DNA from 2 places in the Staphylococcus pseudoxylosus genome. Region 2 is predicted to be linked to the other one. Evidence: predicted binding sites of a transcription regulator. Region 2 holds the regulator's gene; the other holds the start of a gene.
The links. The regulator Rex, encoded in region 2, represses fermentation and respiration genes when NADH is low (regulators of the CRP and FNR family bind a similar motif). The targets are predictions, from matches to a motif close to TTGTGAAATATTTCACAA.
Positions count from the first base shown of each region.

Region 1: qoxA (cytochrome aa3 quinol oxidase subunit II) is a predicted target of Rex. The motif match lies at 9,943-9,960, and genes of this name have one in related genera.

Region 1 covers NZ_CP085024.1:1,993,881-2,006,527, forward strand. Annotated here, with positions in the region: gene purF (amidophosphoribosyltransferase) at 1-1,296, opposite strand, end outside; gene purL (phosphoribosylformylglycinamidine synthase subunit PurL) at 1,275-3,464, opposite strand; gene purQ (phosphoribosylformylglycinamidine synthase I) at 3,457-4,128, opposite strand; gene purS (phosphoribosylformylglycinamidine synthase subunit PurS) at 4,128-4,388, opposite strand; gene purC (phosphoribosylaminoimidazolesuccinocarboxamide synthase) at 4,391-5,092, opposite strand; gene purK (5-(carboxyamino)imidazole ribonucleotide synthase) at 5,092-6,225, opposite strand; gene purE (5-(carboxyamino)imidazole ribonucleotide mutase) at 6,212-6,694, opposite strand; gene folD (bifunctional methylenetetrahydrofolate dehydrogenase/methenyltetrahydrofolate cyclohydrolase FolD) at 6,897-7,754, shown strand; gene LG295_RS09590 (globin domain-containing protein) at 8,163-9,308, opposite strand; gene LG295_RS09595 (immunoglobulin-like domain-containing protein) at 9,546-9,863, shown strand; gene qoxA (cytochrome aa3 quinol oxidase subunit II) at 10,128-11,249, shown strand; gene qoxB (cytochrome aa3 quinol oxidase subunit I) at 11,249-12,647, shown strand, end outside.
Region 2 covers NZ_CP085024.1:1,037,150-1,049,796, reverse strand. Annotated here, with positions in the region: gene LG295_RS04900 (LacI family DNA-binding transcriptional regulator) at 1-605, opposite strand, end outside; gene LG295_RS04895 (hypothetical protein) at 801-986, shown strand; gene LG295_RS04890 (sulfurtransferase TusA family protein) at 1,345-1,569, opposite strand; gene LG295_RS04885 (YeeE/YedE family protein) at 1,591-2,679, opposite strand; gene LG295_RS04880 (redox-sensing transcriptional repressor Rex) at 2,895-3,542, opposite strand; gene LG295_RS04875 (ABC-F family ATP-binding cassette domain-containing protein) at 3,688-5,616, shown strand; gene LG295_RS04870 (MutS-related protein) at 5,982-7,583, shown strand; gene LG295_RS04865 (VOC family protein) at 7,723-8,145, opposite strand; gene tsaD (tRNA (adenosine(37)-N6)-threonylcarbamoyltransferase complex transferase subunit TsaD) at 8,418-9,443, opposite strand; gene rimI (ribosomal protein S18-alanine N-acetyltransferase) at 9,436-9,900, opposite strand; gene tsaB (tRNA (adenosine(37)-N6)-threonylcarbamoyltransferase complex dimerization subunit type 1 TsaB) at 9,873-10,535, opposite strand; gene tsaE (tRNA (adenosine(37)-N6)-threonylcarbamoyltransferase complex ATPase subunit type 1 TsaE) at 10,516-10,977, opposite strand; gene ilvD (dihydroxy-acid dehydratase) at 11,516-12,647, shown strand, end outside.

The DNA of each region.
Region 1 (12,647 bases), 960 kb from region 2:
TCCATTAACTGATAGATAAGCTAAAGAATCTGCGCCAATATGTTCGCTTATTTCTTCTGGTGATTTGTTAGCAGAAATAAGTTCCGCTGTTGTAGAAACATCAATGCCATAAAAACTTGGGAACATAAACTCAGGCGACGCGATACGTACGTGTACTTCTCTGGCTCCAGCATCTTTTAACATTTGCACGATGCGTCTACTAGTTGTACCTCGGACAATTGAATCATCTACAAGCACGATATTTTTATCTTGTACAATATCCTTAACCGCTGATAATTTTACGCGTACACCTTGTTCACGTAGTTCTTGGGTCGGTTGAATAAATGTTCGTGCAACGTATTGGTTTTTAACTAAGCCCATTTCATAAGGTAAGCCGCTTTCTTCTGCGTAACCAGAAGCAGCAGATAATGAAGAATTCGGCACTCCGATGACCATATCCGCACTTTCAGCTGGACTTTCTTTAGCTAGTTGCTTACCAGATTGCTTTCTAACTGCATGTACATTTTTACCAGCAATTGTAGAATCAGGTCTAGCAAAGTAAATATATTCCATCGCAGAAATAGCTGTCGTCGTGTGTCTCGTGTATGACTCTACTCTAATACCTTCGTCATTAATCACAACATATTCTCCTGCATGAATATCGCGCACAAATTCCGCACCTAAGACATCAATTGCACATGTTTCACTCGCAATCATGTAAGAGCCGTTTTTCATTTTACCTACAGCTAATGGTCTAATTGCATTAGGATCAACTGCACCGTATAATGCATCTTTAGTCAAAATAGCAAAAGTAAATCCACCCTTTATCTTTCTCAAACTTTCTTGGAATGCATCTTCAAAGGTTGGTGCTTTACTTCTTCTAATTAAATGCATGATGACTTCTGTGTCCGATGATGAATGAAAAATAGACCCTTGATGTTCTAATGAACGCTTTAAACTTTGTGCATTTATAAGATTTCCGTTATGACAAACTGCAACACTCATATCGTAAAAGTGATATAAAAATGGTTGGATATTTTCAATACCTTTATTACCAGATGTTGCATATCTCACGTGACCAATAGCGTGTTGGTATGATTTGAAAGTTTCAAGTTGAATATCCGATATTGCTTCTGTTAACAAACCCAAACCACGTTCACCAATTAACTTTTCACCATTAGAGCACACTATACCAGCACCTTCTTGCCCACGATGTTGTAAACTGTGTAACCCCATATAAGTTAATTGTGCAGATTCGGGATGGTCCCAAATACCAAATACACCACATTCTTCATTTAGTCCGTTGCTGTCATACATTTAGGTATTGCTCCTTCCCATATATCAGTAAGGTTTTGAACATCACGTGTTACTTGAACCTCATTATTAGCTACTTTAAATTGACCGTCATTTGTTAATTGACCAATTTCCACAGCATTTTCAATTTCTAACGTTTGTCCTTCTTTTACTACAACAATATAGCGCCCTTGTGTTTCACTAAATAATTGCGCATTCGTTACGTTTAATTGTACGTTTAATCCAAGTTGGTAATGTGCGCTCATACGTGCTAACGTCAACAATAATCCGCCTTTTCCAACGGTTTGAACATGTGATGCCACACCATTACGAATCACCTGTTTAATAGATTCACCCTTTTGTACTTCATTAGATAAATCGATTGCTTCAAATTCATGATTTACTTTCTTATATAGTAACTTCTCAACTTGGCTACCACCAAAGTCATCTTTTGTGTCACCTACTACATATAAAGTGTCGCCAACACTCGGTTCGAAATCATTTAAATAATCGATGTCTTCGATTAACCCTACCATGCCTACAACTGGTGTAGGGAAGATAGATGTTTCTCTAGTTTCATTATAAAGTGATACATTACCTGATACGACTGGTGTATTTAATACTTCACACGCTTCTGACATTCCTTTCGTTGAATCCGCTAACTGTTGATAAATTTCTTTCTTTTCTGGCGATCCATAGTTTAGGCAGTCAGTCATTGCTAAAGGCGTAGCACCTACGGAAATCAAATTACGGTACGCTTCTGCTACAACCATTTTCCCACCTTCATAAGGGTTGTTAAATACATAACGTGCTTCACCGTCAATCGTAGATGCGATTGCTTTATTCGTACCTTCTACTCGAACTACAGATGATTGTAATCCTGGTTTCACAATTGTATTAGCACCAACTTGTTGATCATATTGTTCATATAAATAACGTTTAGATGCAATAGTTGGATGTTGTAATAGTTCATCAAACACAGACTCTACATCCACTTTGCTATAATCATTTTTACGCTCATTATAGTTTGGCGCTTCACCTTCTAATACATAAACAGGCGCTTCATCAGATAAAGGTTGCACAGGGATGTCCGCAAACACTTCGTCTTCGTACGTTAATACAAAACGATCTGTATCCGTTACTTCACCAATCACAGCACTATCTAATTCGTGTTTATCAAATAGGTCTAAGAATTTTTGTTCTGTTCCTTTTTCAACAACAAGTAACATACGCTCTTGTGTTTCTGATAACATCATTTCATATGGTGATATACCCTTTTCTCTAGTTGGGACTTGTTCTAAACGTAAATGTAAACCACTGCCACCTTTTGCAGCCATCTCTGAAGAAGATGAAGTTAGCCCTGCAGCACCCATATCTTGTATACCTACCAGTTCATCAAACGTAATCGCTTCTAATGTTGCTTCCATAAGTTTCTTACCAACAAATGGGTCACCAATTTGTACTGATGGTCGTTTACTTTCACTATCTTCGCTTAGTTCTTCAGAAGCAAATGTAGCGCCATGAATACCATCACGTCCAGTTTTTAATCCTACGTAAATGACTGAATTACCTACACCTTTTGCTGTACCTTTTTGAACCATATCATGATCGATGATACCTACACACATAGCATTGACTAAAGGATTTCCATCATATCTATCATCAAACTCTATCTCACCGGCAGTAGTTGGAATGCCTATACAGTTACCATAACCACCGATACCAGCGACCACACCACGTAATAAACGACGATTTTGTTTTTCAGTAAGTTCACCGAAGCGTAGGCTGTTTAATAAATTAATAGGTCTTGCGCCAATAGAAACGATATCTCTAATAATACCGCCGACACCAGTTGCCGCGCCTTGATAAGGTTCTACAGCAGATGGATGGTTATGGGATTCTACTTTGAATACAACAGCTTGATTATCACCTATATCCACAACACCGGCACCTTCACCCGGTCCCATTAATACATGCTCACCAGAAGTTGGAAATTGTGTTAAGAATGGCTTAGAGTGTTTATAAGAACAATGCTCGCTCCACATTACTGAGAAGATACCTATTTCTGTAAAATTAGGTTCTTTACCTAAAATTTCGCAAACTTTTTCATATTCTTTATCACTTAAACCCATATCTTTATACAATTGCTCTAATTTAATTTCTTCTGCACTTGGTTCAATAAACTTAGACATTTTGTTCCCTCCAACTATTTACCATCGCTTCAAATAACTTCACACCACTGTCAGTACCTAAAATAGATTCAATTGCGCGTTCTGGGTGTGGCATCATACCACAAACATTTCCCTGTTCATTTACAATACCGGCAATATCATTAAATGAACCATTTGGGTTATCAACATATTTTAAAATAATTTGATTGTTTTGATCTAAAGCTTCATATATTTCCGGCGTGCAGTAGTAGTGTCCCTCACCATGTGCAACTGGATAAACTACCACTTCATTTTCATCATATAAATTTGTAAATGCTGTTTGATTATTAACAACTTTTAAAGACTCATTACGGCTGACAAACAAGTGCGAATCATTATGTAATAATGCGCCAGGTAATAGTCCTATTTCCGTTAATATCTGAAATCCATTACAAACACCTAATACTGGTTTACCTTCTGAAGCAAATCTTTTCACTTCTTCAGTAATCGGTGCCACGCTAGCCATTGCGCCTGAACGTAGATAATCTCCAAATGAAAAACCTCCTGGAATTAACACGCCATCAAAACCATCTAAAGAAGTATTTCGATAATCGACATATTCTGCTTGTACACCAGACTTTATAGCCGCATTGTACATATCTCTATCACAATTGGAGCCTGGAAATTTTAGCACTGCAAATTTCATTATGCTTTCTCTCCTTCTTCCAATACTTTATAGCTATATTCTTCAATAACAGTATTAGCAAATAGTTTTTCACTTAATGTCGTAACCACATTGTGTACTTCAGCATCTGTAGCTTCATCTACTGTCATATATAAAACTTTTCCAACACGGATATCATTAACTTGTTTATAGCCTAAATCGTGAACTGCACGGTTTAATGCTTGTCCTTGTGTATCTAATACTTGTGGTTGTAATGTGATGTGTAATTCAATTGTTTTCATTTTTATAAAGCCTCCAGTTTATTTAAAAAAGTTTGATATGTTTCAATGATTGATCCTCTATCTTCTCTATATACATCTTTATCAAAATTTGTATCGCTATCTTTATCCCAAATACGGCATGTATCAGGAGAAATTTCATCAGCTAGTAAAATTTGTCCATCATTTGTACGACCAAACTCTATTTTGAAATCTACTAATCTTAAGTTCATTTCATTCATCAATTGAGCTAATACTGCATTTACTTCCTTTGCTGCTTCTTTTAATATATTAATTTCGTTATCTTCAGCTAAATGTAGTAACTTAATATGATCTTCAGTTATTAACGGATCGTTTAGGTCGTCATTTTTATAGAAGAACTCAACAAGTGGTTCATCAAATTCATGTCCTTTATCAAAACCAAGTCTTTTAGTTATAGATCCTGCAGCAATATTCCTTACCACTACTTCTAAAGGTATAATTTCAACTGATTGTACTAGTTGTTCCGTTTCAGATATCTGCTCGATAAAATGGCTTTTCACGCCTTTTTCTTTTAAGTAATTAAAAATGCGAGAAGTGATTTGGTTATTTAAACTTCCTTTACCTTCTATTAAATCTTTTTTTGCACCATTTCCTGCAGTAACTTCATCTTTATATTCAACGCGTAATACATCATTTTCACCAGTTGAAAATATTCTTTTTGCTTTACCTTCATATAATAAAGACATTATTCAGATCTCCCTTCAAATTTACCAAGTAGCGTTTGTTCGCATCTATTTATGTCAGTAGTCAACACTGTTAAATGACCCATTTTCCTATTTGGTTTTCTAGATGTTTTACCATATATATGTACATGCCATTCAGCATGCTCACTAAATTGATCCTCTAATAAATCTAAATCTTTACCTAATAAGTTCATCATGATTGCGGGTTTTAACAATTCAATTTGTTTTGGTAATTTTTGACCAGTAATCGCTAAGATATGTGTATCAAATTGTGAAAAATCACAGGCTTCTATTGAGTAATGACCAGAATTATGCGGTCTAGGTGCGATTTCATTTACGTATAAACGATTTTCACCATCTATAAAGAACTCCACAGTAAAAGTACCTACGAAATGTATTTTTTTGATTATTTTATCAACTTCATTTCTAGCTTCTGCTTCTTTTGCATGTTCTGTACGTGCGGGTACGACTGTTTTAAAGAGAATTTGATTCTGATGTTCATTTTCTTGCAGTGGAAAATATGTGATTTGATTATCACTACCAATGGTTACTGTTAAAGATACTTCTTTCTCTAATTGCAAATATTGTTCAGCAACACATTCTTGTTTTTCTACAAGTGCCCTTGCTTCATCTATGTCTGATGTTGAATTAACTAATATTTGTCCTTTACCATCATAGCCACCAAATCTTGTTTTCACGATAAAAGGATAACCGATTGTTTCTATTGCAATGTCCAAATCATCCGGCTTGGATAATTGTACAAATGATGCAATTTTGCAATTTGCTTCTTGTAATGTTTGCTTTTCAGTCAATCGATCCTGAAGTAGTTGTATAGCTTGATACCCTTGAGGAATATTATATTTTGAGACAAGTGTCTTTAGTTGGTTTGCTGATATATTTTCAAATTCATAAGTGATGACATCAGATAACTCACCTAGTTGTTCCAACGCTTCTTGATCATCATAGTCAGCATTGATAAATTCATGTGCAACATGTTGGCATGGACATGCTTTGTCAGGATCGAGCACGATCACTTTATACCCCATCTTTTGGGCTGACTGTGCCATCATCTTTCCTAACTGACCGCCACCAATAATGCCGATTGTCGAACCGAACTTTAATTTATTGAAGTTCATCTTGCATTTCACTCACTTTCTGAACCAATGATTTTTCATAATTTTCCAAATTCTTTTGGATTGATTGATTACCAATACTTAGTATTCTTGCAGCTAATACACCTGCATTTTTAGCACCAGCTTTACCTATAGCTGTAGTCGCAACAGGAATACCTCCTGGCATTTGGACAATTGATAATAACGAATCTAAGCCTTTTAAACTTTTTGACTCAATTGGCACACCAATTACTGGTAATGTTGTCATCGATGCAACCATACCTGGTAAATGAGCGGCGCCACCTGCACCTGCAATAATGACATCATAACCATTCGCTCTTGCTTCTTTAGAAAAATCAACCATTAATTGTGGCGTACGATGTGCTGAAACAACTTTCTTATCATACGGAATTTCCAATTGGTCTAACATAGAACAACTTTCTTTCATTGTTTCCCAATCTGACGAACTACCCATTATGACTACCACTTTCAAAACGAACACCCTTTCAGAAATTTGAAATGTTACTACTATTAGATGTATATTACAGATATAGCATAACAATTAAACCTTGCTTTTTCAATCAAAAATCGAACTTTAAACGTAAAAAACTTAATAATTTACGTCTTTTGGTTGTTAATTGCTATCGTTTTTATGTTAATGTTAAGTAAAGTTCATACATACAAGGAGGATTTTTATGGTTGCAAAGATTTTAGATGGAAAACAAATTGCTAAAGATTACAGACAAGGGCTCAAAGATCAAGTTGAAGCTTTACAATCTAAAGGTTACACACCTAAATTATCTGTGATTTTAGTGGGTAATGATGGTGCTAGCCAAAGTTATGTCAATTCAAAAAAGAAAGCTGCTGAAAAAATTGGTATGATTTCTGAAATTGTACATTTAGATGAGTCAACTTCTGAAGAAGAGGTATTGCAAGAACTTAAACGCTTAAACGAAGATGATAGTGTTAGTGGTATATTAGTTCAAGTGCCATTACCTGAACAAGTAAGCGAACAAAAAATATTGGAATCTATAAATCCTGCTAAAGATGTGGATGGTTTTCATCCAGAAAACATCGGTAAGTTATATATTGACCAACAAACATTTGTACCATGTACACCACTCGGAATCATGGAACTGCTAAATCATGCTGATATTGATTTAGAAGGTAAAGATGCCGTTGTAATTGGCAGAAGTCATATTGTAGGTCAACCTGTTTCTAAATTATTACTTCAAAAAAACGCAACTGTTACAATCTTACATTCTAGAACAAAAGATATGCATAGTCATTTAAAAAATGCTGATGTTATCGTAAGTGCAGTCGGACGTCCAGGCCTAGTAACTAAAGACGACGTTAAAGAAGGTGCCGTTGTAATAGATGTCGGTAATACACCGGATGAAAATGGCAAATTAAAAGGTGATATCGCTTATGATGAAGTTAAAGAAGTTGCAGGCGCAATTACACCAGTTCCAGGTGGCGTTGGTCCAATGACAATTACTATGGTATTAAATAATACACTTATAGCCGAAAAAATACGTAGAGGCATAGAATAGTCGAATAAATAACGACTGTTCAACACTTAATAAGTTTAGAATAGCAGTGTTTCTTCTCATATTAAAACAAGATGAATAAACGCACTGCAATAGCAATTATGACTAATTGTCAAGTACTTGTAATAAACGCGTTTACTCGCCTTACCTTGACTTTCTACTATTGCTAATACAAAAACTACGAAGTTAAAACATTAAACGTTTATTTGTTTTATGATTTTTATGACCTACGGAATCTAGATGAATAATGAGCAAACTACACGATCAGACCACATAATCCTTTGATAATCTATATACAATTAAAACAATAAAATTATAAATATAAATGAGAGCTAGCCACATAAGCTAGCTCTCATATTTTTAAAGCTGATAAAGATATTTTTCATCAGTAAAGGGAGCAATTGTTTACAGTTAAACGCCCACACTTAATCTAGGAATAAATGATTCGAAATGTATACGTTGTGCTTCAACACCGATTTCTTTTAATGTAGTAATAATTGATTGAAGGAATTTAACGCCTCCACAAACGTAAATTTCAGTATCTGTTGAAATAAACTGACTTAGATATGTTGCGTCCATATATCCACTTTTTTGTTTATCGTGAATAATATACGACGCATTATCACTATTATTTACAATGTGTTCTATTCTACTGGTAAAAGGTATTTCTTGTACACTTTCAACATTTTGAATAAAGTCTACTTTTACATTTGATTTTGCAACGTCATTAAACATTGGAATTAATGGCGTTACACCGATACCTGAACCGATAAACAACTGAGGCGCTGTGTCATTTACTATTCCAAATACTCCTACAGGAGCAGATAAATCTATCGTATCGCCAACTTCCATCTCATCATGTAAAATGGTTGATACTTCTCCCTCGTGTGAATCTGTCACATCTCTTTTCACTGCAAAAGTTAATGTATGTTTATCACCTTCAATAATTGAATAGTGACGTTTGGCACGATATTCCAATTTATCACTTTCTACATCTACAGTAATATATTCTCCAGCCTCAAATTTACTTAGGTCATATTCATCTGACTTAACAGTAAACATTTTTATATCTGAAGTTATTGCTTCTATATGAGTAATTTTAAAAGGTTTAAAGCCGTCCCAAGCCATATCGTTATAAATTTCTTTTTCCACATTAATAAATACGGAAGCTATTTCACCGTATGCTTTCGCCCACGTAGCAATAATCACATCATCTTCTGGTAAGTCTAATACATTTTGAATAGCTGCTAATAAATTTTCTCCTACTATATCATACCCAGCTTCTGGCACTTGTAGCGCACAGTGTTTATAAGCAATTTCTTTAACAACTGGCATGATGCGCGTTAAATCATCGATATTAACTGCAGCAGCTAATACACTTTGTGCTAACGCAGTAGATTGCAAACCTTTTTTCTGATTGGTCTGATTGAACATATTTTTCAATTCAGGATGTCTCGTAAACATTCTATTATAAAAATACGAAGTGATTTCTTCTCCCTTTTGTTGTAATACAGGAACCGTCTCTTTAATTATATCTCGTTCTTTTTCATTCAACATTTAATCCACCCCTAATTTTATTGCTTTTTACATTTTTATCTTATTACAAAATTGGATGTTACAAAAGACTTATGTGATAAAATTCACAAAAAGTTCAATTTACATACTTTTAACCGGAAATTACAATGAAATTTATAGAAATAAGATATATTAGGACTATAGTATGATGTATAATATAGCAAATTAAAGTATAGTAATATTTAATAAAATTAATGTTTTGCGTTCGGAGGTTACGTAATGAATAAATTAATACAATCTTTGTCTGCATTAGGTGTATCTGCTACGCTTGTATCACCTAACTTAAGCGCAGAAGCTACTGACAATTCAATTCCAGAACTTAAAGGGATTAATGATACAATTATCGATAAAGGCGACGACTACAATATTTTAAACGGCGTGCGTGCTTATGATAAAGAAGATGGAGATTTGACACATAAAATCACAGTTGACGGTAATATTAATACTGAAAAAACTGGTAAATATAAGATTGAATATAAAGTTGAAGATTCAGATGGCGCAACTAATAAATCTATTCGTTATATAGAAGTAAAATAATTTTATAAATTTAATACATATACCCCTAAATGATAATGTTTATCACTATTTTGTGTGTGATTTTCGTTTATTGTCTTAAATATGACACTTTTCACAAAATGTACACATAATTTTAACAAATCTTTGAAAGCCCACCAGACGTTGAGTTTGTTGGGTTTCTTTTAATTTTACAATATTTTTTTTCGCACAAACACTTGTAAATATTGCGTAATATCTTAAAATTGATGGTAAGCCCTACATTTGTAGTATTAGGAGGTCAAAAAAGTGTCAAAATTTAAGTCTTTGCTTCTACTCTTTGGCTCGCTAATTTTGCTTAGTGGTTGTTCTAACGTAGAAGTTTTAAACCCAAAAGGGCCGATGGCAAGCGATACGAAGTTTTTGATTATGTATTCAATCATCTTCATGCTTGTTATTATTGCCGCTGTTGTTATTTTATTCACAGTTTTCCTATATAAATATAGAATAGGAAATACTAAAGAATCAGGAAAGATGCACCACAATTCTTTAATGGAAACAATTTGGTTTATTATTCCTGTAATTATTGTAATTGCTTTAGCCATCCCAACGGTTAATTCACTTTACAGTTATGAGGAAAAACCACAGAAAGAAGACGATCCACTTGTTGTTTATGCGACAAGCGCTGGTTATAAGTGGTTCTTCAGTTATCCTGAACAAAAAATCGAAACAGTTAATCATTTAACTATTCCGAAAGATCGCCCTGTTGTCTTCAAACTCCAATCAATGGATATGATGACAAGTTTCTGGATTCCACAATTAGGTGGCCAAAAATATGCGATGACAGGTATGACAATGGACTGGACATTAACAGCTAGTGAGGAAGGTACGTTCAGAGGACGTAACTCAAACTTCAATGGTGAAGGCTTCGAACGTCAAACATTTGATGTTAACTCTGTAAGCCAAAGTAAATTTGAGGATTGGGTAAAAGATGCGCAAAGCAAAAAAGTATTGGACCAAGATACATTTGATAAGCAACTTTTACCAACTACTGAAAATAAAAACTTAACTTTCAGTGGTACACATTTAGCATTTGTTGATCCTGCAGCTGATCCTGAGTATATTTTCTATGCTTACGATCGTTACAATTATGTGCAGAAAGATCCAAACTTTAATACACCTGAAGAAATTAAAGAAGATGTATTAGATAAACCAGATAAACCTGCACGTAAGCCGCAAATTACAAATGCAAACTATGAACGTCATGGAATGAAAGCCATGATCCTAGGCAATAATGAACCATATGATAGTGAATTCAAAGATGAAGAATCACATAATATGGATGAAATGGAAAAAATCTCTGAAGGTGTTAAAGATGATAAAGCATCTAAAATAGAGAAAAAAGACCATGAAAATGGAGGTGGACATTAATGAATTTTCCATGGGATCAATTACTCGTTCAAGGTAACTGGATGATAACGATGGCACAAATTGGTGCACCGTTTGCAGTCATAGCTGTGATCGCAGTAATTAGTTATTTTAAATTATGGAAATATCTATACAGAGAATGGTTCACATCTATTGACCACAAAAAAATTGGTGCGATGTACTTAATCTGTGCGGTATTAATGTTCGTACGTGGTGGTATTGATGCACTAATGATGCGTACACAATTAGCAATTCCAGATAACACATTTTTAGAAGGAAACCATTATAATGAGGTCTTTAGTACGCACGGTGTAATAATGATCATCTTTATGGCAATGCCTTTCATCTTTGGTTTATGGAATGTCGTAGTACCATTACAAATTGGTGCACGCGATGTCGCATTCCCTGTATTAAATAACGTAAGTTTCTGGTTATTCTTCTCAGGTATGATTTTATTCAACCTTTCATTTATAGTCGGAGGTTCACCTGCAGCTGGTTGGACAAACTATGCACCGCTTGCAGGCGAATTCAGCCCAGGACCTGGGGTTAACTATTACTTAATAGCAATACAAATTTCTGGTATCGGTACATTAATGACCGGTATTAACTTCTTTGTTACTATACTTAGATGTAAAACACCAACTATGAAATTCATGGAAATGCCAATGTTCACGGTTACTACTTTCATCACATCATTAATCGTTATCTTGGCTTTCCCTGTTTTAACAGTTGCATTAGCACTATTTACGACTGATAGAATATTCGACACTGCATTCTTCTCTGTCGCAAATGGTGGTATGCCAATGCTATGGGCTAACTTCTTCTGGGTATGGGGGCACCCTGAAGTGTATATCGTTATCTTGCCAGCATTTGGTATCTACTCTGAAATTATTCCTACATTTGCACGTAAACGTCTATTCGGTCATCAAAGCATGGTTTGGGCAACTGCAGGTATCGCATTCTTAAGTTTCTTAGTTTGGGTTCACCATTTCTTCACAATGGGTAATGGTGCATTAATCAACTCATTCTTCTCAATCTCAACCATGCTGATTGGTATACCAACTGGTGTTAAAATCTTTAACTGGTTGTTTACGCTTTATCAAGGCCGTATCACCTTTGAATCACCAATGCTATTCGCATTAGGTTTCATACCTAACTTCTTAATAGGTGGTGTGACTGGTGTAATGCTCTCTATGGCAGCAGCAGATTACCAATACCATAATACGTACTTCTTAGTAGCGCATTTCCACTACACATTAGTGGCTGGTGTTGTATTTGCTTGTCTAGGTGCTTTAATTTTCTGGTGGCCTAAGATGACTGGATTTAAGTTAAACGAAACATTAAACAAATGGTGTTTCTGGTTATTCATAATCGGATTTAATATTTGTTTCATACCACAAT
Region 2 (12,647 bases):
ACTTCTAAACCCGCAATCAGACCTTCTTTACGTTGAACACCTACAGCAATATCACTTTCTGTCACACCAAAGAATTTAATATCGTTATAACCTTTTTGACCTAACATATCACCAACTAAGTAGCCAGCTTGATAATCATTATGAATGATGCAATGTAAATCATCATGTGCTTGACCAACGATAATCACAGGAACATTTATTTTATTAATAACTTCTAAATGTTTGTCTGTGATTTCTGTTGCCATAAAGACAATGCCATCTACCTTACTTCTATAAAATGTTTCAAGGGCATCAATTTCTAATTGAGTATTAAGATTTGTATAATTTAGAAGCAAACTATATTTCAATTGATCACAGATTGTTTTGACGCCTTTAATTGTTTCATCGACAGCAAAAGAGTTCATTCTAGGTATAATTGCCCCTATCATGTTAGTTCTACGCGCACGTAAACTTTGTGCAAATTGATTAGGCTGATAGTCATTTTCTAGAATGATTTTATCTAATCTTTGTTTAGTTCTTAAACTTACCGAACCATTATTTAAATATCTCGACACTGTACTTTTTGAAACCCCAGCAATCTTAGCTATATCAGCAATGTTCTTCATATTTTCTCACTCTCATTAATTAACTATTATAAACAATACTTATTTTATCATAATGCAACCGCTTTAAATACTATTTGAAACTACATTTGTAGAAAGGTTAAAACTTACTATTAGTGTCTTTAAATATGTAACATATAAGTTGAGTTTTCAATATGATATAGTTGTGGAAATAACAACTTTAAGGAGAGATAGGTCATGAATAAAGGGAAACTGTACACCTTTATAACATTAAGTATTTGCATAATAGTGATTGTTATTTGTTTACCATTTTTACTTAAAAATGGTAGTTACTCAGCCATTTTTTCAGCTTTTCTTCCTATAATAATATTAATTATTGCCTTTGTCTTTAAAGCTAAAGGCAATAATAATGATAAAGATTAACAGGGTTATTGAATATATACTTATTTAGTTTAATGGATGGAAAACATGACAAGAACTGTAAGGTTAAATCTATTAAAATTATTTTTACTCATTGTTTTAATATTAGTGTTAACTACTAATATCTTTGAAGCTTTTTCTATTTATTTGGTCATGATACTAGCAATATTAATGTTAATAATTGGAATCTATATATTAATTACAAATATTAAAAAACAAAATTCTGACTAAAAAATATATAATAAAAATGATCGAACTCAAAGCATAGCTAGGAATCCGACCATTTTTATTTTACTTATTATGTTGTCTAATTGACTAAGTGAAGTTCACTTGCAGTGTCAATCTCAACTATTACTCTTAATTAAGCTTTTTGAATTGTAATTGTCCATGATGCATCATCTAACTGTTCATAATTTGTAACTGGATAGCCTTGCTCAGCTGCCCAATTTGGTAATGCTTCAGTTGCTTGCGTACAATCAAAATCTATTTTTAATTCATCACCATTATCTAACGTGTTCATTTTCTTTTGTGCTTCTATTAACGGGAATGGACAAACCATTCCAACTGTACCTAACTCGTGTACCATAATTTGTGCCTCCTATAATAATTATATTGTTTGCGTTTGTGACGTTACAGGTTCATTTGAGGTTTGCTTCTGCGCTTTTTTCATAGGTCTGATAAATACAAAATAACTCATTGTCCAAGCTCCTAAGATCATTGAAGCAAGTGCAATCCAACCTTTCCATGACATCGTTGCTGTTTCTACTAGTCCATTACCGATTGAACAACCACCTGCTACTGAAGCGCCAAATCCCATAAGCACGCCACCAATCATACTGTTACGAATCGTTTTTTTATCTGGTAATCTCCATTTAAACTCTCTTGCACCTTTAGCTGCAATATAAGACCCTAGGAATATTCCAAGAACTAAGAAAACACCCCAGTCTAATAATTTCAAATCACCAGTTACAAAGAACTGTACTAGATTAGCGGATGGTGTTGTAATACCTAGCCCATACATTCTTCCTGTAGACTCACTTACTGGCCATGCAATTAACGCGATGAGTCCTACTGCAATTGCAGCCACAAAGGGATGGTATTTCTTTTCAAATAAATAATGACGCATACCTGTGAATTTCTGTTTTAATTTAGGAATAGCAAATTTAGGTTTCGGTTTGCGTAATGTTTTGACTACGAAAAATACTGTAATAGCTGTAAGTAATGCTACCCATATCCATGTCGGTATCCCTGTAGTTTGTGACATACTCGTATTAACATTTGTAGGCTTATTTAAACCATCCATGAATGGTAACAGTAAACCATATTTCGTAGCTGCCGAAGTAAATGCATAGGCGATAAGTGCCACCCAACTACCTATTAAACCTTCACCTGCTCTATACCATGTACCGGTTGCACATCCACCAGCTAATATAATACCTAAACCAAATATAAATGAACCTATTACTGTCCCAATAATAGGGTAAGTTGACTCAGGTATTTGTACCAAACCAGTTGAAGTCAAAATGAGCAATCCTATACTTTGAACTGTAATAGCTATAAGTAATGCATAAAACATTTTGTTACTCTTTTGAATATACATATCTCTAAATCCACCAGCTAAACAAAACCGTGTTCTTTGCATAACAAAGCCTAAAAGACTTCCCACAATAATGCCGCTGATTATTAACCAAGTCATATTAATAACCTCTTTTCCGATAAAATCAATAAGATTAATAATATTAGAAATCGTATAAAATTTCAACCTTGCAACTCACAATTTTTAACTTTCTGCTAACTTATACAGTAATAATTTTTCGAAATTCAAATTAAACATCCATAAAAAAATAGTTTTTTATAAACACAGCACACTGAGTGTATTACTGTATCTATAAAAAACTAACTAATTATTTTTTATTTATTGCTATAATTTTTCATAAAAAATAATAAAGACTGTAATTCAATACCTAAATCAATATGATGTACTTGAACGTCTGATGGCGTTAGTACACGACTTGGTGTAAAGTTAAGTATCCCTTTAACACCTGAATCTACTAATACGTCAGCTACGTTTTGAGCCGCTTCTTCAGGCGTAGTCAATATCACTACATCTATATCTTCTTGTGATAATATTTCCTTTATTTTATCAAATGAACTTACTGTCACTTTACCTATTTGTGTCCCAATAACCTCTTCACGAATATCGAATGCTTCAGTTATAGTCATTTCATCATGTATTGAAAAGTTATATGTTAATAATGCTTTACCTAAGTTCCCTACACCTACAATTGCAATTTTAATCTCGTCATTTTCGCTAATTTCATTTTTAAAAAAATGTAATAAGCTATCAATATTATAGCCATAGCCTTTCTTGCCTAACTCGCCAAAATAAGAAAAATCTCTTCGAATCGTTGCAGAATCAATATTTAAGCCTTCACTGATGGCTTTAGAATTAACTCTATCAATGCCTTTAGATTTTAATGTATTGACGAATCTATAATATAACGGTAAACGTTTCAATGTGGCACGAGGAATCTTTTCGCTTTGATTAGCCAAGATCATTTCCCCCTAATTCATTATCTGTTATTCATTAATCTTATAATCACTACAACATTATACATGACTGAATAATAAAAATAAACAATGATAGTTTTAACAACACGCTGAATACTGTAGAATGATAATGAATAGAGAGGTGCAAAATCAGATGATATTATTACAACTCAATGATTTAACTAAATCATTCGACGGCGAAGACATTTTTAATAATGTGGATTTTGAAGTTAAAACGGGTGAACGCATTGGTATTGTAGGTCGTAATGGCGCCGGAAAATCTACATTAATGAAAATAATTGCTGGTGTTGAAGATTATGATAGCGGTCATATTTCTAAGAGTAAAAATTTAAAACTTGGTTATCTAACACAGCAAATGACATTAAATACAGATCAAACTGTATTTGAAGAAATGTCTAAGCCGTTTGAGGCAATGAAAAATTTAGAACGAGAAATGAAATTGGAAACAGATTGGTTAGCGCAACATGCGGATGAGTATGATACTGAGACATATAAATCTCATATCGATCGCTATGAAGCATTATCCAATCAATTTGAACAACAAGATGGCTATCAATATGAAAGCAAAATTAAAACAGTCTTACACGGACTGAATTTTAGTGAAGCGGATTTCGACCGACCTATCAATGACTTTAGCGGCGGCCAAAAAACAAGATTATCTTTGGCACAAATGTTATTAAGCGAGCCTGATTTATTACTTTTGGACGAACCCACCAACCATTTAGACATGGAAACGACCCAATGGTTAGAAAGTTATTTAAATTACTTTAAAGGTGCCATCGTAATTATTAGTCATGATAGATACTTCTTAGATAAAATTGTGACTCAAATTTATGACGTTGCACTCGGTGATGTCCAACATTATGTAGGTAATTATGCTCAGTTTATTGATCAAAGGGATAAATATTATGAAAAACGTATGCAAGAATATGAGAATCAACAAGCTGAAATTAAACGATTAGAGACTTTTGTCGATAAAAATATTGCTCGTGCTTCAACTACAGGTATGGCTAAGAGCCGTAGGAAAATGTTAGAAAAGATTGAACGCATTAATAAACCTATGATTGATGCTAAAAGTGCCAACATTCAATTTGAATTTGATCGTAATACTGGTAATGATGTCTTCCATATAAAAAATTTAGAAATTGGCTATGCGTCTCCAATTACTAAAGGCATTACTTTTGAAGTAACAAAAGGAGATCATATTGCAATTATCGGCCCTAATGGTATTGGGAAATCAACTTTAATAAAAACCATTGCCAATATACAAAATTCATTAAATGGGACAATCACTACGGGTGCCAACTTAAAAATTGGTTATTATGATCAAAAACAAGCCGAATTCAAATCAAATAAAACAATACTTGATTACTTATGGGACCAATACCCTACTATGAATGAAAAAGACATTCGTGCTGTTTTAGGTCGTTTTCTATTTGTACAAGAAGACGTTAAAAAAATAATTAACGATCTATCAGGTGGCGAGAAAGCACGTTTACAGCTTGCCTTATTGATGCTTGAGCGAAACAATGTACTCATTTTAGATGAACCTACAAACCATTTAGATATAGATTCAAAAGAAATGTTAGAACAAGCTTTGGCAAACTTTAAAGGCACAATCCTATTTGTATCTCATGATCGTTATTTCATTAATGAATTAGCCAATAAAGTTTACGATTTAGATTCTGATGGTGGCACAATGTATCTAGGGAATTATCAATATTATATTGAAAAAACTGAAGAAAAAGCAGCATTAAAAGCAAAAGAAGAATTAGAAAATCCAACAGTAAATGATACGGTTATCAAACAAAATGACTCATATATTGATCAAAAACAACAAAAGCGTGAACAACGTCAAATCGAACGTCAAATTGAAACATGTGAATTAAATATCGAAACCTATGAAGAAGAAATAAATAACATTAATCATCAACTTACTTTGCCAGACATATACTCTGATCCTGAAAAAGCAAACTCCTTAGCAATTTCAAAATCAGAAATCGAACAAAAACTAGAACAAGTCATGGCCGAATGGGCAGAATTACAAGAAAAGTTAATATAAATCCTAATTCAAAACAAAAGTTAAAGTAGAATTTTCTACTTTAACTTTTTTCTTATCTTGAAATACACAATAACTATTCACATTCTTTTCCCTATAACAAAGGCTATCCACAAAGTTATCCTAGTTATCCACAAGTAAAAAGCAATCTTTTTTTGTGTATAAAATTCAGATAATAGCTTATATCCACACATTTTACCCAAACTTATCCACAGTTTGTGCACTATTTGTTGATAAGTACGCATGTTCTCTATTGACATCAGCTTATTCTTTCTCATCTAAGCTATTATCTCAATTTGTTAAATTTTATCGATAATGTCATAATTATCTCATAGCTGTTTACATATTAATAAAGGGAGTAATACAACATGCCAACAATTTTTTGGTTCTTCATAGCTTTTCTTTTATTGGGTACTGCATTGATGATTATCTCACCCATTGTCGCCAACAAAAAACTTATGCACGATATCAAACCTTTATGGGGCAATAAACGTCCTTTAGAAAACTTCATTAGACCGAACCATACTTATCGTTATCAATTTGATACATATAAACACAAATTTAACAACGAGACATTGATTGATGAAAAAACGTGGTCAGATTTAAATCTTGATAGCGTATTTCATAATATGAATTTTAACTTTACAGCTATTGGTGAAATGAGACTTTTTGCAACGTTAAAAAATATGTTTCATGTAACAGACGCTAAACTTCTTTATAATTTTACAACTAACAAAGATTTTAGAAATGAAATCTCACTCTATTTAGCGCAAATCGGAAAAGCAATCTACCCTACTTTTCCAGATCAAATCTCATCAATTAAGCGCAACAACTTTTTTATGCTTTGTACTTACTTACCATTAATTTTTATAATTCTATCCATTTTCACACCTAGTATTGGCATAACTTTAACTATTTTTTCCGCAATTTTTAATATGATGTTAAGCGGATTCCTAAAAAAGACCTATGAACAAGATTTAAATTCAATGTTCTACACATCAACCGTTATTAAAAAAGCGTACGCCATCCAACAACACGAACTTGCACCTAATATAGATGTTGACTTTAAACATTTTGTTATTGCACGCAAATTTAGTGGCTTGTTAGGCCGTGTGAACTCAAACGACGAAACATCTGTGTTTTCGTTATTATTCAAATTAATCTTTATGATGGATTATCATCTGTTTCATTTAATTCAAAACAGTTTTAAAAAGTATGAAGATGAAGTAATGGCGTGCTATGAATACATCGCTCATATCGATAATCATTACGCCGTGGCTTTGTGGAGAGAAACGCTAGATCATTATACAATTCCTCAGGTTGTAGAAAAAGATGTTATTCATTTTGAACAATTAACACATCCATTGATTAATGATGCAGTTCCAAACGATTTAGCAATAGACAATCATATTTTACTAACTGGTTCAAACGCATCTGGTAAGTCTACATTTATGAAAGCTGTTGCACTAAACATCGTATTGTCACAAACAGTTAACACTGCTACAGCTGAAGAATTTAAGTATAAGCCCGGTATGGTTTATACCTCAATGGTAAACCAAGATGATATCTTAACAGGTGATAGTTATTTCATGACTGAAATCAAATCTATTAAACGTCTCTTTGATATCACTACAACTGAAAAAGTTTATTGTTTTATTGATGAAATTTTTAAAGGTACAAATACAACTGAACGTATTGCTGCATCAGAGTCTGTTCTAAGTTATCTTAATCAACTTGAAGGCTATACTGTTATTGCTGCTACGCATGACATTGAACTCTCTTCTTTATTAGACAATATATATTCAAACTATCATTTTAACGAGTCTATAACTGAGGATAATATTTCCTTTGACTTTAAGATTAAACAAGGTAAAGCTGATACCCGAAATGCAATAGAATTACTTAGGATTATGTCATTTCCAAAGAAAATTTATAATCGAGCAAAGTCAACAGCAAACCGTAATACTTAATTAAAAATTGTTTTTGCGTTTCATTTGATATTGCTTATAACTACAAACAGAGAGGATGGATACATAATCCACCCTCTCTATTTGTATAACTTAGACCTACTTATTATAAATTATAAAGATTCGACTTTAAATTCATGATTTATTCCGCATTAACCATCCACGTAACACCAAATGGATCATTAAACATACCGTAAAAATCTGACCATTCTGTTTTACCTAATGGCATCGTCACTTCACATCCTGCTGCTACTGCTTTATCAAAAAAAGCTTTTGCTGTTTCTTTTTCCGCTTCATTCGAACCATCAAATGTAAATGTAACAATCGCGCCGCTATTATCTATTTTCTTGTTCTTCCACGTGTCACTACAATAGAATGTTTCGCCAAGTATATTAAATGAGGCGTTCATTGTAAAATCTGCGTCCACTTGATATTCTTCAGGCATATTGGCGAACATTTCATGGTCTCCACCTACACGTTGTATATCCGTTGCACCAAAATGTTCTTCATAAAAATTTAACGCCGCCAAACTATTTTGAAAATTAAAATATTGAACTGCTTTCATTATTAACTTCCTCCTTGTGGTGTTAAACATCAACACATATTAAATCAATTATTTAAATCTCTATAAACTAACTATACCCATATTCTGTTGTTATAAAATTTAGAATTTTAATTTTTTGCACTTCGACTTTAAATAGTTAAAAACTTAAAGGGCAGCAATCAATTTATCTAGCATCCATAAGTCTGATAAACACAAAAAAGCCCAAGATATTTATTGATATCCAGGACTTTTTAAAAGTAATTACTTAATATTAAGTTCGTAATTTTTACTAATTATTTAACTGTAAATGCTTCAATATCTAAACTGTTAACACCATTCAATGTCATATCTGCTGTAACACCAGCATGATATAAATAATGAGCGGCTGCACCAATCATAGCAGCATTATCTGTACATAGTTTAGGGCTTGGTATTGAGAGTGTGATATTATGACTTTCACAAGCTTCAGCTAATGCAGATCTTAAACCTTTATTACTCGCTACACCACCTGCAACTATAAGTTGCTTTACATTATAAGCTTCACATGCTGATATAGATTTACCAACTAATACTTCAACAACGCTGTTTTGGAAACTTGTGGCAACGTCCGCTTCGTTAATTTGTTCACCTTTTTGTCGAACGTTATGAAGTTTGTTAATTACTGCACTTTTTAATCCACTAAAACTAAAATCATAACTATCTTTATCTAACCATACCCTTGGAAAATCATAACTATCTTGACCTTGAGCTGCTAATTTATCAACTTGTGGTCCACCTGGATAACTAAGCCCAATGGTTCTAGCCACTTTGTCATATGCTTCACCTACGGCATCATCTCTAGTTTCACCAATAACTTCAAAGTCCAAATGATCTTTCATATAAATCAATTCTGTATGTCCACCCGAAACGATTAAAGACATGACCGGAAACTGGAGTGGCTTTTCTAAATGATTCGCGTATATATGACCTGCTATATGATGGACTGGAATTAATGGTTTGTCATATGCAAATGCTAATGCTTTCGCAGCATTTATACCGACTAGCAACGCTCCTATTAAGCCAGGACCTTGCGTGACTGCTATGGCATCAATCTGCAGCATGGTTACATCAGCAGTGTTCAACGCTTCATCAATAGTTGTTGTGATACCTTCAACATGGTGCCTACTCGCTACTTCTGGTACGACGCCCCCAAATCTTTTATGGCTTTCAATCTGACTTAGGACGATATTACTCAGTATATCTGTTCCATTTTTAATAACACTGACACTTGTTTCATCACAACTGGATTCAATTGCTAATATTATTGTTGTCTCATTCATTTAAATTCACCCACATAACTATTGCATCCTCACCTTCACCATAATAATTTTTTCGCTTACCACCATATTGAAAGCCTAAGTTTGTATAAACATGTTGTGCAATTTCATTATCCACACGCACTTCTAAACTCATTACTTCACATTTAGTTTGGACATAACTCATTGCATATTTGAGTAATAATTGTCCAAGTCCATAACCTCTATATGACTCATCAATAGCAACCGTAGTTATTTGTGCTTGATCTATAACAATCCAAACACCTATATAGCCAATTATTTTTTCGTTAAATTCTATAATGAAGTAATGTGCAAATTCATTTTTTTCTACTTCATGATAAAATGCATCAATTGACCAACTGCTATCATTAAAACTATTTCTTTCTATATCAAATACTTGAGGGACATCTCCCAAATCCATTAATCGAATATTTAACTCTTGTTCTGTTGGTTTAACCAATTTCTTTCAGCCTCGGATACTTTAATATAGTTTGGTTTAAATTGATGTACATCAGTTGGTTGATCTATGAGTGCTTGCATATACTTGGCTTGTGGTAAATTTGGAATACAAGTGCTATCTAATAGGACTTCTAACTTTTCGCTATCAATTCCAATAAATTTATATGGTTCAGCTAGCTCGTGTAATATATCTAACAGGCGCTTAATTGTAATATATTGATCTTCTATAATTTGCTTTAGTTGTCCATTTTCGTTTTTATAAACGCCTGTATAAACAGCTTCACGTCGCGCATCAAATATAGGTACAATTAAACCTGATTCTTCAGTTGCTGTTGCAGCAAGTGCTTTCAGTGAAGATACACCATATAGTTCTGCATTTAAAGCATAGGCTAACGTTTTCGCTACAGTAACTCCAATTCTCAGACCAGTATACGAGCCTGGTCCTTCTGCTACAATAATGGCATTTATATCCTCCTTCGCTATTTGACTGTCAGTAATCACTTGGGAAATAGCTGGCATCAATTGTACCGAATGGTTTGTTTTCTCGTTAGTATTTATCTCGTTTAACACTTTATCATCTTGTGTTATGGCAACGGATAAGGGTTGATTGGATGTGTCAATTAGCAGATAGTTCACGTTCAACATCCTCCTTAATTCTAAGATAATGCTTTCCTTGAGCATCTATAGTTATCGTGCGCTCAGTAGTATGCTCCGTTTGAATATTAATTGATAAATAATGATCAGGTAAAAATTCTGCTATAAATTGACTCCATTCAATCAGAATTACGGCATCATCTTCAAAATATTCTTCAAATCCTAAATCTTCTTCTGAATCTTCTAATCTATAACAATCCATATGATGTAATTTTAAATTTGCACCTTGATATGACTTTATTATATTAAACGTTGGAGAGTTAATGTTTCGCTGTACGCCTAAAGCTTTTCCGATAAATTGGCTTAAAGTTGTCTTTCCAGCACCTAGGTCTCCATTTAGTAAAATTAAGTCACCGGCAGATAGATATTTTGTTAACACATCACCAAAATGTGACATGTCATTGATATTATTAATTTTTATCATTGTCCTCTCCTTTCACTTCCAAATTCATTTGGATGAGTAGCGCTTATGCTTTGGCAGTCACTGTTATATAATAAACTTTGTAAAGCTTAAACAAAATTTTTGTGTCTATACATGCTTATAACCTTTTATCTACATAAAATTAACTATTATAGTTTAACAAATTTTTTCCAATATTACTTCAAAGTGAAACAAGTTCTTACTAAATTAGAATAGTTTGAATTGATAGAAAATTACAAAAAGTTGTTGACATCGCCAATATGATGTAGTAAATTTAATTTATCAAATTTTTAGACATTTCAAACAAATCAAAAAATAAACCATTCTATCGAGAGGAGTATAATAAAATGACCAAAAATACAATGCAATATCAACCAACAACTTCAAATATTTTAGTCATTTTATTATGCTCATAGGACTGGAACTTTAGTAAAGAAATTACTAAACGTTTAAGTCCTTATTCTAGTTGAATGGGACTTAAAAGCGTCCCAATTATTTATTGGGACGCTTTTTTATTTTCAATTTTATGGGGGAATTAGATATGAGAAGCGATATGATCAAAAAAGGAGATCAGCAAGCTCCAGCAAGAAGTCTTTTGCACGCTACTGGTGCATTAGAAAAACCAACAGATATGAACAAGCCCTTCGTGGCAATTTGTAATTCGTATATCGATATTGTCCCAGGACATGTACATTTGAGAGAATTAGCAGATATTGCCAAAGAAGCAATTCGTGAAGCAGGCGCAATTCCCTTTGAATTTGACACAATCGGCGTAGATGATGGTATCGCAATGGGCCATATTGGAATGAGATATTCCCTACCCTCTAGAGAAATCATCGCTGACGCTGCAGAAACTGTAATTAATGCACACTGGTTTGATGGCGTATTTTACATTCCAAATTGCGACAAAATAACACCTGGTATGTTATTAGCTGCAGTAAGAACAAATGTCCCAGCAATCTTTTGCTCGGGTGGCCCTATGAAAGCAGGATTATCTTCTGAAGGAAAAGCCTTAACATTATCATCAATGTTTGAAGCAGTAGGCGCTTTTAAAGATGGTTCAATTTCAAAAGAAGAATTCTTAGATATGGAACAAAATGCATGCCCTACTTGTGGTTCATGTTCTGGAATGTTCACAGCCAATTCAATGAACTGTTTAATGGAAGTATTAGGTCTTTCCCTTCCGTACAATGGTACAGCATTAGCAGTAAGTCAACAGCGCAGAGAAATGATTAGAGAAGCAGCGTTTAAATTAGTAGATAACATTAAAAACGATTTAAAACCAAAAGATATCGTAACACGAGAAGCAATTGATGACGCATTCGCATTAGACATGGCGATGGGTGGTTCAACAAATACTGTATTACACACACTTGCAATTGCTAACGAAGCGGGTATTGATTATGATTTAACACGAATCAATGAAATTGCCAAAAAGACACCTTATCTTTCAAAAATTGCACCTAGCTCTTCATATTCAATGCATGATGTACACGAAGCTGGTGGTGTTCCTGCAATCATCAATGAGTTATTCAAAAAAGAAGGTACACTTCATCCAGACAGAATAACAGCTACAGGCAAAACATTACGAGAAAATAATGAAGACAAAGCAATTTTAAACAGTGATGTTATTAGGCATCTTGATAACCCTTATGATAAGCAAGGTGGATTGT